4 regions of the Neobacillus sp. BP17 genome follow, and region 1 is predicted to be linked to each of the others. Evidence: riboswitches for the same ligand, from Rfam matches in the RefSeq annotation. Region 1 holds a riboswitch; each other region holds the start of a gene.
What was found. A riboswitch is a leader RNA that binds a small molecule or an ion and turns the genes downstream of it on or off. The one in region 1 is predicted to bind cyclic di-GMP.

Region 1 (3,148 bases):
TTGGCCCGATCGATGTCGATCGAGATAGCCCAACCTTTGGGTTCATTACCGAGACACCGAAGCTTCCGTGGAAAAATTACAACATAACCGGTGAAATTAAGAAGCATTTCGATGTGCCTGTTGGGTTTCATACCGATGTGACAGCTGCAGCCTTGGCGGAAAATACCTGGGGCGCGGCGCAAGGCTTGGATAGCTGTGTCTACATGACGGTTGGAACGGGGATTGGTGTAGGAGCGGTGATCGGCGGAAAGCTTCTTCTGGGAATCACTCATCCGGAAATGGGGCATATCCTTGTAAGGCGTCATCCTGATGATCAGTTTGAGGGTGTATGCCCGTACCATGGAGATTGTCTAGAAGGAATGGCAGCTGGACCAGCAATTGAAAAAAGATGGAATCAAGAAGGGAAGCTGCTCACAGAGCAAATGGAGGTATGGGAGCTAGAAGCCTATTATTTAGCACAGGCATTAATGAATTATATCTTAATCCTGTCCCCTAAGAAAATCATCGTTGGCGGAGGAGTTTCAAAACAAGAACAACTACTGCCGCTTGTTCGTGAGCGGGTGCTGGAGCTATTAAATGGATACGTTCCCGTTTCAGCCTTAACAAAGGGAGAAATCGACCAATACATTGTCCTGCCACATCTAGGGGATCAAGCCGGGCTAACCGGGGCGATTGCACTTGGTGTAACAGCGTATCAGGAAAAAATATCGTAACTGATCATCGTTCCTCATACCTAAGATGAAATATTTTTTGCATTCTAAATTCTCCCGTTTTGTGATAGATTTTTGAAAATCTATCATAAGGCGGGAGTCTTGATTTGGAATCTAGTACATTATATTTACTTTATTATATTGATATCTACATTATTAATGAATCATTTGAATAACTAATTTAATCCAACCGAAAAACGCAAACCATAATGGAACACTTAAAGACGTCCCCCACAATAATCCTAATAAAAGATTCCCTTGCTTGTCCATGAAATCCACTCCTATTGTTAGTTGTAGATAAATCAGGTAATGCACGGTTCAGTTTTTTAGTATATTTGTAAACGCTTTCAGTTTCTTTTTTTATATGATAACCAATTAAGGATGGGAATAAAGTAGAAATATGCAAATAATATACAAAATATTTTCGACAAATCTACTGATTAAATTTTTCATTCCAAGGTGGAGGGCTCAATCTATTATTTACTATTTTTCAATTAGAAGGAGAATGCCTCTCCTCAGTGAAAGATCTTACGTAGGATAAAATAGACGATTACCCATAAAGGAATGGATAAAAGAATCCCCCAAAGGCAGCCCCTGCCGAAATTTCTCCCATCTTCTTTCTCTGCCATGTGATCACTCCACTTCCGAAACAGGTTGCTTATCACTATTTAACCACGTATGGATGAACGGGTATCATTAAATCGTTCGATGAATAGTTACAAAATTCATGGCATTGTCGAACAGAATCAATAATGAAAGAGTTTGCAATTGCCAGATTATTAACATATAAATAGGTTAATTGCTCTATTTATTACTAGAAACAATTAGTATATTATCAATGAAAGCACATAGTTCGTACGAAAGGGCAAATCCATTGAAAAGTGGAGGCGCAAAACTAAAGGGGCTAAGGTTCTAAAACTATGCCAGCCAGCTGCCGAATATGATCACCTTACGACGGATTATGAATATACTCTGGGAGGTTATACTATGGTTATCTTTATTGCAGGCTTATTTGTTGGATCGTTCTCTATGCTTACAGTAATGAGTCTTATGGTTGCAGCTAAAAGAGGAGACCAACTACTTGAATCACAACGATAATTTGAAAGCGTTTTCTAAACAACCTCAACTTTTGGGGTTGTTTTTATTTTTCATAATAAGTTAATTACATATAATTAAACAAAACGGAAGGGGAGAACGGGGTTTAGAGACTATATATTGCAAGAGAGTAGCAATTAAGTGTTTGCTTGCTGCTGTCTTTGCTTATACATCGCCATTACTTGTTTTACTGTGGTATAAACTTCCTGTGTGGAATGGAAGATTACCCGAATTTCGGATACTATGGATTTAATATAAAGGGTTAAAAATAAGGGGAAATAGGACAGAGGAGAAATTAGTGAATGCTTCAAAAACTATGTGACTTTTTGGTAATGACTTATCAATTTCTATTAGTTCAAATTTTAGTTGGAAATAATTGTTAGATGAGTGCTAATTTTTAGAAGATGATAACCATGAAGAAGTATTATCCATTGATGAGTTAAATATTTTTGAACAGTTTTAACCATTGATTTTGAAAGGGGCTTTATGTGCCTTAAAATTGATTTCCTTCTTTAATGACCCCTTGAATAATTTGACGTTGTCGTGTTTGACGACCAAAGTCACCTCGAGGATCTTCATGCCTCATTCGAGAGAAGGCTAAAGCCTTTTTGCCATTTAGATTTAGCTCTCCCTTTTTAAAGTGGAAGCCCGCTTCGGTAAAGTCTAAATCATTCTGCACAGTAACTCCACCCACAGCCATTTACAATATCCTGAAAACCTTCCATATTCACTTTCATGTAATAATCGATTGGAATATCGAGGAAGAATCATCTTGTGGAGGGAGGAGTCTACTCAAATCGTCATTAAGAAAATATTGAGTACTTTTTCTATACCGCATAAAATCAGTTTCCTCAGCAGCATCCCAATGGTAACTCCATTAATACCATAGATTTAAGCATACCTTTTATTATTATCCAAAATCATGACTAAAGGTATACCAATAATAGAAAGTTGGTGTAACAAAAAGTATCAGCCTATAAGGGTAATAAAATTCCCTCAAGACTTTCCAAAACACGAATGATATATATAAAATAATTAATATTTTTTACACGTATGAACTATAAATATTATTCTTCAGATAAAATGTATAAATTCTGGTATAATATTTAAATAAACTTTACAAATTCAACATTTATCGACAACAATCTTAATATTATTGACTTTCTTATTTAAATAAATCTTTCTGTATTTTTTACCAAATTATTTCCAAATTCATAAAAGCACTAGAAAAGAGAGTGGAAATATAGTTTAATAATACAGTTGCCATGTAATGTGATAAAAGTACTATGCACTTAACATAAATTGACAAATACATTTTATATAAAATAAATGAGAAAATAAAA
Region 2 (3,148 bases), 1.8 Mb from region 1:
ATTAATAATGGTATAGCCAAAAATGTAATCCAATGCCTCATCTTTTTTTATTGCCCGCCCCTTTTTACCAATGATGACGGCAAGCTCGCCTTCATAATCAAGTTGAGCCGTTATATTTTTGTGATTTAGGACCATTTCATTAGGCCCAATAACTGTTGTTGGTGCTTTTGTAAAGACCATAATATGTTCAGGGATATCGGCCTCACTCCCCATTTCAATCGCATGTTCTGCGTAATTTTTCCCTACACAAAAAATATTCTTACTCGGTCTCGGAATAGGAGCAAGCAAAGTTACCTGTTCAATTGGGACGTAAAAAGATGAAGTTTGTCCGCAATTAGTAACCCAATCAAGAACCTCTTTCACCTTTTCAATAAAGAGATCTCCTAAGTCGATACATTTAAGCAGGGAAGGAGGAAAACTTCTTATGCCCATTCTTTCTTCTTCAGCAAGGTTTAACAAAAGGACTGCGGCCTCAGTTTGGTCAAGCAATCCAACGAACAATTCATTGTTATATTCTACTGTCACAAATTTCACTCTTTTTCACCTCAATATGATTGTCTCACAATTAATATATTAAAAGAAATAACTCCCTCGAACAAATTTAGTGAACAAGAAAAAGCCGAACCCTATTTAAAGGAAATTCAGCCCCTAACCATTCATAAATTTAATGCCTCTTATTACCTGAGATTATTTAAACAATGACGCTGGAATATGAATCCCTGATGCCTCTAGGCGATCATAAAATTTGGGGCGGACACCAGTCGGTATAAGTTGTCCAATAATTTTCCCCTCAGAATTAATTCCTTTTTGTTTAAAGGAAAAGATGTCTTGCAGAACGATATTTTCTCCTTCCATTCCTTGAACTTCAGTAATATTGATAATTTTCCTTGTTCCATCCATTAAACGAGTTTGCTGGATAATCACATCGATTGCTCCTGCAATTTGCTCTCGAATGTCTTTAATAGAATTATTCAATCCTGCTAAAAGGACCATGGTTTCCAAACGGCTAATCATATCCCTTGGACTATATGAGTGCCCTGTAGCAAGTGAACCATCATGGCCAGAATTCATTGCCTGAAGCATATCAAGCGCTTCTCCACCACGGATTTCTCCGATAATAACACGGTCAGGTCTCATTCGTAACGATTTCTTGAGAAGCTCTCGAATCGAAATGGCTCTTTTACCTTTTATTTCGGAAGGTCGAAGTTCTAGTGAGATTACATGACCCTGTCCCAACTGAATTTCGGCAGCATCCTCAACCGTTACGATTTTTTCTTCATCAGGTATAAAATTGGAAAGGGCATTCAGAGTGGTTGTTTTACCAGACCTCGTACCACCGCTAACAAACATATTCAAGCGGGCTTTCACGCATGCATCTAGAAAAAATGCCATTTCTTCTGTCACTGTCCCAAAGTTGATTAGATCTTCAATTTGGTAGGGATCCTTTGAAAATTTCCTGATTGTAATGGCTGGTCCATTTAATGCAAGGGGAGGAATGATGGCATTAACACGTAAGCCATTAGGCAGCCTAGCATCTACCATTGGCGAACTTTCATCGATTTTCCATCCAAGTGGGGCAAGAATTTTGTCTATCATTGTCTTGACATGTTCATTGTCACGGAATTGTACTGACGTTAATACCAATTTTCCTTTACGTTCACAGTACACCTGGTTAGGTCCATTTACCATAACCTCTGAAACATCTTCATCTAAAATAAGGGGATTTATGGGTCCAAAACAGGTTAAGTAGTCGATTAGTTTCCACCTCCATAAAATAGAGATAGTCCCGCCTTTACCAAAGGGGGGATAGAATTCATAGAATATCCATAGATACATAGAACAACTATGCAGACATGAATATCCATTATGAAACACCCTAATCTTTCGGTAACTGGCTGGCTTAGTGCAAATGCACCTTAGCCCCTATAGCTTTGCGTCACTGATTTTCATCAGGTTTGCCTTTATCGAGAAACAGTGTTTATTTCCGACTGATCTCTTACTCATATAATAGTCCCTTTCTAAACAACCGAAAACCCAACTTATTTATTATTTTCTGTACAAGCAAATAGGTAATTATAACTATTTCTAATCGATCGTTCTACAAATGAATATTAAAAATCGTATACGATTCTTGATTTCAATAATTTTGGGCGTATCAATCACATTACCTTTACCCATACATAGGATGTAGAAGATACTATGAAAAAAGGGTGTTGAAAATGCCAGCAATTGTTGGAGTTGCACAGGTCATTACGCTTGGCAGCAGTTCTGTTTTCCATATTGGCGATGTATATAAAATTATGCCATTTTCTACCGCAAAAACATTTTCTGGCGCTGGTTCCTTTAACACTGGGGAAAGCTTACAACTTCAAAATAATGTAAGTTCAACTAATACAAGTGATTCAGATGTTTACGATCAAGGGATTGCACTTAATGCTTAATGAATGGGTGATTTTAAATGAACTTTTATATCCAGCAGTCCATTCAGATTAATTTCATAAAAATTGGCGGGATTACCAATTCCTCAGTCTTACAAATAGGCAGTGCTGGGATTATTAAACCGATGGCTCATTTATATAATACTGGCGGATTTACTGGACCTGCACCACAAACAATCAAATCTTCAGGCTCTTTATTAGGGACACCATCAGTGCCCCTACAAGCCGCAGTAAGAAAACAGGATAAATAGGCCGCCGATCTTATGATAATCAATACGTTTATTGGAGAAATAATTGTGAGGTGATTACATGTATCAGGATTATTCCCAATATCTTCAATGGCTGCAGATGTGTATTCAAGCTCAGGAGCAAAGAATTCAGTCTTTAGAGAGCACTCTCCAAAAAATGCAAGCAGAAATCAAACAATTATATGAAAAACAGGCCATCCATGTAGACAAAATTGAGTATAAATTTGATCAACTAAAGGTAGAGACTCTTGAAGGTACGTTAAACATTGGTCTAAATCCATCCGAATTAGCAGGAATTGAAGACTTTGCCGTACAAAATCAATCCTTATCCACCCCAATATCACCAAAAGATCAAATGCAAAGATCAATGAAAATCGAGGAAGCCATTTATAGATATTTAGAATCGGATTTACCTCCTATGGTGGAAGCTACTCAGAGAGAATTGAACGTTCTGCCAAATGA
Region 3 (3,148 bases), 2.9 Mb from region 1:
AAATGATAGGAGAGGAGTGATATCAAATGAAAGCACAAGTGATTAAAAAATTTGGTGATCCATCTGTTTTTGAGATGGCTAAGGTTCATAAGCCTGAGGCAATTCCTGGGCATGTTGTTATTCATGTAAAAGCAACAAGTGTAAATCCAATTGATACAAAAGTTCGGTCTGGAGTGGTATCTGCAATTGCACCAGAATTTCCAGCGATATTACACGGCGATGTAGCTGGAGTAGTTGTAGAGGTTGGAGACGGAGTATCAGAGTTCAAGATTGGTGATGAAGTCTTTGGTTGCGCAGGTGGTGTGAAAGGAACAGACGGTGCCCTAACTGAGTATATGCTTGCGGATGTGCAGCTTCTAGCTATTAAACCAAGAAATTTAACGATGGCACAAGCAGCGGCGCTTCCTCTCGTAACGATTACAGCATGGGAGTCACTTTATAATCGTGCGAATATTCAAAACGGCCAAACGGTCCTTATTCATGGAGCTACAGGCGGGGTAGGTCATGTCGCCATTCAACTAGCAAAGGTAGCTGGAGCAAAAGTATATACTACAGCTTCATCTGAGGAAAAATTAAACATTGGACAGCGTTTAGGTGCAGATGTGGCCATTAATTATCGAGAACAGTCAGTGGAGGAGTATGTAATAGAACATACAGATGGAAAAGGGTTTGACGTTGTGTTCGATACAGTCGGTGGCGAAAACCTAGATCGATCTTTCCAAGCTGCTGCCACTTACGGAACCGTATTATCCATCGCAGCACGCTCAACGCATGATTTGTCACCTCTGCATGCTAAGGCACTATCATTACATATTACCTTTATGATTTTAAAAATTATGAATAAGGAAAAAAGGCAGGAATATGGGAACATATTACGAAAAGTATCGAATCTTGTAGAGGAAGGGAAACTTCAGCCTTTAGTAGATGAAACGGTTTTTGATTTTGATCAAGTAAATGAAGCACATACTTTTTTGGAATCTAATAAAGCAATTGGAAAGATTGTATTGATAAATAAATGGTAAAATTGTTTTTTTTCTAGAATAAGATTTGATTCTAATTGAAGAGCATTACTGGATTTTTGTTGATAGCAGACTCAAAAAAGCAATAAAATAGTGTAAATGTCTGTGTTAATAAAGATTATGGGAGAAACTAGTTAAAATAATGAAGGTATATAAGTTAAAGAATAACTTTAAAGGTTTAAAAAAGGGAACACAATTCTATTTGATTGCTGAATCTGAATTTATTGGAGTAAAAGATTTTGTTTTAAGAACGGAAGACTTAGCTGTCAGGATTTCAATATATGAAAGGGAACTTCATAAAAATTTTATTTTATTTAAATATGGTTGAAGGGTTTAAACAGTCAATTCTATTTTAAATTTCTACTAGTTTAAATTAGTCTAATGAGGCTCACTTTAAAAGGTCGTTGAAGGAAAAAGGATGCTATAACGGAAAAATCAGAGCTGCCAATTTTGGCAGCTCTTCTAACAACATCCATCATATTAAGAATCAAAAAAAGTTCCATTCAAGGCCATTGTAATATTACTGGTTAACACTCTTTTTGTTATTAGAGAGATGCCAAGTAAAGAAGTGTTTAATCTTCTCCTCTTTTTTCAGAACTTCGCAAAAAACTTCCGCTGCATATTGATTAAAGAACGAACAAACCATTCCTTCTTTTTGTCCACAGCAACTATAAAACGAAAATCTTTTAAATTTTAAATTACTAAAATGATGATACATTTCATAGTTAATATATCCGTTTGGATAAAGATCAACAATTAAATGAAAGTAAGGAAAGGCATTCTTCACCTCAGGCTCTAAGTCCATTTTATCCCAATTTAATTTCACATCAATAAGAAGGCGAATACAATCGTCAAGTTCTTGAACTCCCCAGTCTTGATCTAGTATTGCATATTCCAAATTGATTTTTTTCATAATCTAGCCTCCTAAAATAAGTCCTATTTTAGGCAGCCCAGCCATCATAGTTTAAAACCTTAGACCCGTAGCTTTGCGTCCCAATCTTTCGAAAAGTTTGCCTTTATCTATAAACGATATGTAAATTATATTACAATTTTTTCAAAAATTACAAAATAAAGTTCTACAAATACCGACGTTTTATGAAAAAATTAGAAATCAATTCCCATTTCAAATATATTGTGAGTAGGTGGAAGAAGGGATTCTTGCCAGTAAATCGAATATTTAATTGTCGGAATATTAAAAATGAATGGTGGTGGTTGTATGTCTTCTCCTAGATCTAGGTTTGAAATGATTAATGGAATGGAAGTTCATTTTACAGAATGGGGAGATCCACAGAAACCAGCTGTGGTTTGTTGGCACGGTTTAACTCGAAATGGGCGAGACTTTGATACTTTAGCCCGCCATCTATCCCAAAACTACTATATCCTTTGTCCGGATACAATTGGGCGGGGATTGAGCCAATGGAGTTCTTCCCCCGAAAAGGACTATTGTTTTGAAAACTACAGTAACCTGGCGATTCAATTATTGGACCATTTAGGAATCGAACGGGTCCGATGGGTTGGGACCTCAATGGGTGGAGCCATTGGAATGCGTATTGCTGGAACGCTTAATCATCAGAACCGGATTTCACATTTAGTTTTAAATGACATTGGAGCAGGTGCTTCTGAAAATGCTGTTCAGGATATTGAAGGCATTAAACGAATTATTAGCTATGTAGGGAATCCACCGCAATTTAAAACCTTTAGTGAATTAAAGAAGTATTATCAAACCATTTATACCACATTTGGTCTTTCGAATGAAGAGGAGTGGAATGATTTTACCCAATACTCATGTAGAAGAAGCGATGAGGGTGGAATGAGTCCTGATTATGATCCAAACATTGCTTTGCAATTTCAGCACACAGAAGATCTAAACTTATGGAACTACTGGGAAGCAATTCAATCAAAAATATTACTCATTCGAGGAGAAATTTCCGACGTTCTTCCTCTTGATGTTGCGGAAAAAATGAAGCAAAAACCAAACTGTCAAATGGTAACGATTCCAAAACTTGGTCATGCCCCAGCTTTAAATACGGAAGAGCAAATTAGCCTTATTGAGAATTTTCTTCGGTAAATTGAAAGTTAATCTATTGAATTAGGGATGGATACCTAGGATGTGGCTAGGCAAGGTTTAG
Region 4 (3,148 bases), 1.5 Mb from region 1:
CAGTGCTTCCTTTGTTACTTTTAATAAACGCTCCGTTTCCTCTGACACGTCCCCAACTGCATAGGACCAGGCAGAATCAGCTAGCGCACCGTTGTAATTAACAACCATGTCTACCGTCACAATATCCCCTTCGCTTAAAGGTTCTTTCCGTGGAAAGCCGTGGCATATTTCGTCATTTATACTTGCACATGTCGCATATTCATAGCCCTTATAGCCTTTTTGTTCTGGAGTCGCACCTTTTTTCTTAAGAAATTCTTCCACAAAGGCATCAATTTCCCAAGTGGTAATACCTGGTTTAATCAATTTAGCTATTTCTTTATGACAGGCAGCTAGAATTTCCCCTGCCTTTTTCATTGCTTCTATTTCACGTTGTGATTTAAGGACAATCATTATTGTAGGGTCCCCTTCCTTTTTATTTATTTTTATGTATGCAAATCAAAATTGTTATTCGACTAAAAACATACCACTAATAAATTATAAAACATGCCGCAATAGGCAACACTTTTAATATAACTCTATCCTGATATTTTTTCAAAAATACTTTATCTATATTATTTCATAAAGTACATATTTTCCTTATTAATTTGTTCTTAATATGGTGCTTTCTTATTCTTTTTGATAGAATTAATGTAGAGTGAATAATAATTGGGTGTGAGACTAATGATTGGTGATCGCGTAAAAAAATTTCGCTTAGATAGAAAGATGTCACTTTCCGAACTTGCTGCTCAAGCAGGTGTGGCTAAATCTTATTTAAGTAACCTTGAAAATAACAAACAAGAGAATCCTTCTATAAAGTTTCTAGAAAAAATCGCTGTTGTTTTAAATATTCCTGTAGATCACTTGATACATGAAGAGATTAATAAAGAGGAACTAGATATTGATTGGATGAATCTAGTCAAGGACGCAATGAATTCGGGCGTTTCTAAGGAACAATTTCGAGATTTCCTTGAATTTAACAAATGGCGAATTAATCAAAATGATAAGTAGAAATAAAACAATCTTATTGAAAAAAAAAGCATTCTACAAAAAAGTTATTTTTGTGTAGAATGCTTTTTTTGTACTGCCATGTGTGTCTTATCATCTCTCTGTGACCAAGAAATCACGAACTGCTTCTATGGATAACCCTAAGTCCTTTGCTTCCAATATGAGTGCAATCCATTCCTGATCGATTACTTCAAATTCATTTTTCGTAATAACCACTTTACTCACTCCTAAAATACAGAATGTATTCCAGGTAGCCCGGCCATCCTAGCAAAAAACCTGCCTTAGACCCTCGGCTTTGCGTCCCTGCTTTTCAACAGGTTTGCCTTTTTCTGACATTTAATAAACCTTAAGTCACTGAATTCGATAGGACAATTTACTTAATCTTTATTGATATTATATCTAGTCCTATTTTAGTTGGTTGTTGTAATTTGTCGTATTGATTAAATTTTCACACAATTATTTATAACAAATTATACCATATTTCTACAAAAATATCCCAATTAAGACTTTTAATCTAAACACCATCTGTCAAAATAGTTAATTTTTGGAAAAAAGCTTGTTGTTTATTCCCTTCGTTAACCAAAACCAAAATACTTTTCCAACATATAACTTAAATATTTGTCTAAACCGTGAAAATTGGCATATAATGTAAACAATAAAATAATTTTCCGAATATTATTAATATTCTAGAGTAGGTGGTGATTTCATACAATGACCTTTATCCATGTGTTGAATTTTTCAATTCCGATTGCATTTATTGTGTTTGCAGGGTATTTTTTGGATCGCATATGCAAGCCAGACTCCACCAAACAAAAAGCTGGTGAAGATTGAATCTATTAAAAAGATTCCACTGTCATTCAGCTTTTTCTTTTTTGTGGAAGGAATTAAAAAAGTAATTATTTCACTCTGTTTCGGGAATGATACTTGCGTAGACGAAAGGAGTGTTGTAATTGGCACGTGGAGAACATTTTGAACATAAAAAGAAAAACCATCCAGGAAACTTCCCGGAAGGCAGTTTAACAGAAAAACATGCGAAAGAAGCAGTTGGTGACGAAGAATTCCTAGTTGTACGTGAAGCGTTTAAAAATCGTGTAGAAAACGAGGATGAGTATCGAGGAGATACTGCCCGCTTACTAAATGATCAGACAGAATAAAAGGCGTGAGCATCTCACGCCTTCTTTTTATGAAGAAATCATTTTTAGAATTGTCCCTTTTCAATCCTTAAGTTTCTAATAAATGGTGAAAAATCGATTGACTTAAGCCAATAAGCAGCTTTTTCAATATCCTTTGAGAATACCCTATCTTGTTTAATGGATGCTACCTGTTCGCGTGCCTTGTCGTAAAACAATCTAGTATTTGCAGCCATTTTATCAATCCCGCGAATCTCCACCGCCTGCATCGCACAAATCAGTTCAATTGCCACAACTCTTCGTGCATTCTGGATAATTTGATAGGCATGCCTTGATGCTATTGTACCCATACTTACATGGTCCTCCTGATTAGCAGAGGATGGGATGGAATCGACACTAGCTGGATGAGCAAGTGTTTTATTCTCTGATACCAGTGCTGCTGCCGCATATTGCATGATCATTGCCCCAGATTGCAAACCAGGTTGCGGACTAAGGAATGCTGGTAAATCATTCAACTGCGGATTAACCAATCTTTCAATCCGTCTTTCTGAAATATTCGCCAGTTCAGCCACGGCAATTTTCATAAAATCCATTGCAAAAGCAATCGGCTGTCCATGGAAATTTCCTCCAGAAATCACCTTTTCCCCATTATCAAAGATTAATGGATTATCCGTTGCCGCGTTCATTTCAATTTCTAATTTTTCTTTCACATAATCCAGAGCTTGCCACGATGCACCATGAACCTGTGGAATGCAGCGGAGAGAATAAGCATCTTGAACTCGTAACTCGCCCTGCTGTGTAGTTAATAAACTATCACTTAAATAAGCACGGATTCTTGCGGCTGTATCAATTTGTTGTTTATAACCCCTAGCAACATGAACTTCTTCCGCAAATGCATCAATAATTCCATTTAACCCTTCCATTGTCATAGCTGCAATTAGCTCACTTTCATGTGCTAGTTGTTCTGCCTCCAAATACCCGATCACACCCATAGCTGTCATCGCCTGTGTCCCGTTAATAAGGGCTAGACCTTC

Region 2: linked by a shared signal. The riboswitch ahead of AC4QJR_RS07035 (TadA family conjugal transfer-associated ATPase) and the one ahead of AC4QJR_RS26425 (DUF3789 domain-containing protein) in region 1 are both predicted to bind cyclic di-GMP.
Region 3: linked by a shared signal. The riboswitch ahead of AC4QJR_RS12175 (hypothetical protein) and the one ahead of AC4QJR_RS26425 (DUF3789 domain-containing protein) in region 1 are both predicted to bind cyclic di-GMP.
Region 4: linked by a shared signal. The riboswitch ahead of AC4QJR_RS05340 (anti-repressor SinI family protein) and the one ahead of AC4QJR_RS26425 (DUF3789 domain-containing protein) in region 1 are both predicted to bind cyclic di-GMP.

Annotation. Positions count from the first base shown of each region.
Region 1 covers NZ_CM184198.1:5,414,949-5,418,096, reverse strand. The annotation lists gene AC4QJR_RS26430 (ROK family protein) at 1-713, shown strand, start outside; cyclic di-GMP riboswitch class I at 1,565-1,649, shown strand; gene AC4QJR_RS26425 (DUF3789 domain-containing protein) at 1,698-1,808, shown strand; partial or broken gene AC4QJR_RS26420 (LCP family glycopolymer transferase) at 2,311-2,569, opposite strand.
Region 2 covers NZ_CM184198.1:1,472,878-1,476,025, reverse strand. The annotation lists gene AC4QJR_RS07040 (fumarylacetoacetate hydrolase family protein) at 1-534, opposite strand, end outside; gene AC4QJR_RS07035 (TadA family conjugal transfer-associated ATPase) at 688-1,836, opposite strand; cyclic di-GMP riboswitch class I at 1,884-1,970, opposite strand; gene AC4QJR_RS07030 (spore germination protein) at 2,220-2,441, shown strand; gene AC4QJR_RS07025 (spore germination protein GerPB) at 2,459-2,689, shown strand; gene gerPC (spore germination protein GerPC) at 2,748-3,148, shown strand, end outside.
Region 3 covers NZ_CM184198.1:2,520,126-2,523,273, forward strand. The annotation lists gene AC4QJR_RS12170 (zinc-dependent alcohol dehydrogenase family protein) at 27-1,022, shown strand; gene AC4QJR_RS12175 (hypothetical protein) at 1,540-1,932, opposite strand; cyclic di-GMP riboswitch class I at 1,961-2,044, opposite strand; gene AC4QJR_RS12180 (alpha/beta fold hydrolase) at 2,236-3,087, shown strand.
Region 4 covers NZ_CM184198.1:1,126,900-1,130,047, reverse strand. The annotation lists gene map (type I methionyl aminopeptidase) at 1-390, opposite strand, end outside; gene AC4QJR_RS05345 (helix-turn-helix domain-containing protein) at 661-987, shown strand; gene AC4QJR_RS05340 (anti-repressor SinI family protein) at 1,078-1,200, opposite strand; cyclic di-GMP riboswitch class I at 1,231-1,318, opposite strand; gene AC4QJR_RS05335 (hypothetical protein) at 1,935-2,138, shown strand; gene hutH (histidine ammonia-lyase) at 2,183-3,148, opposite strand, start outside.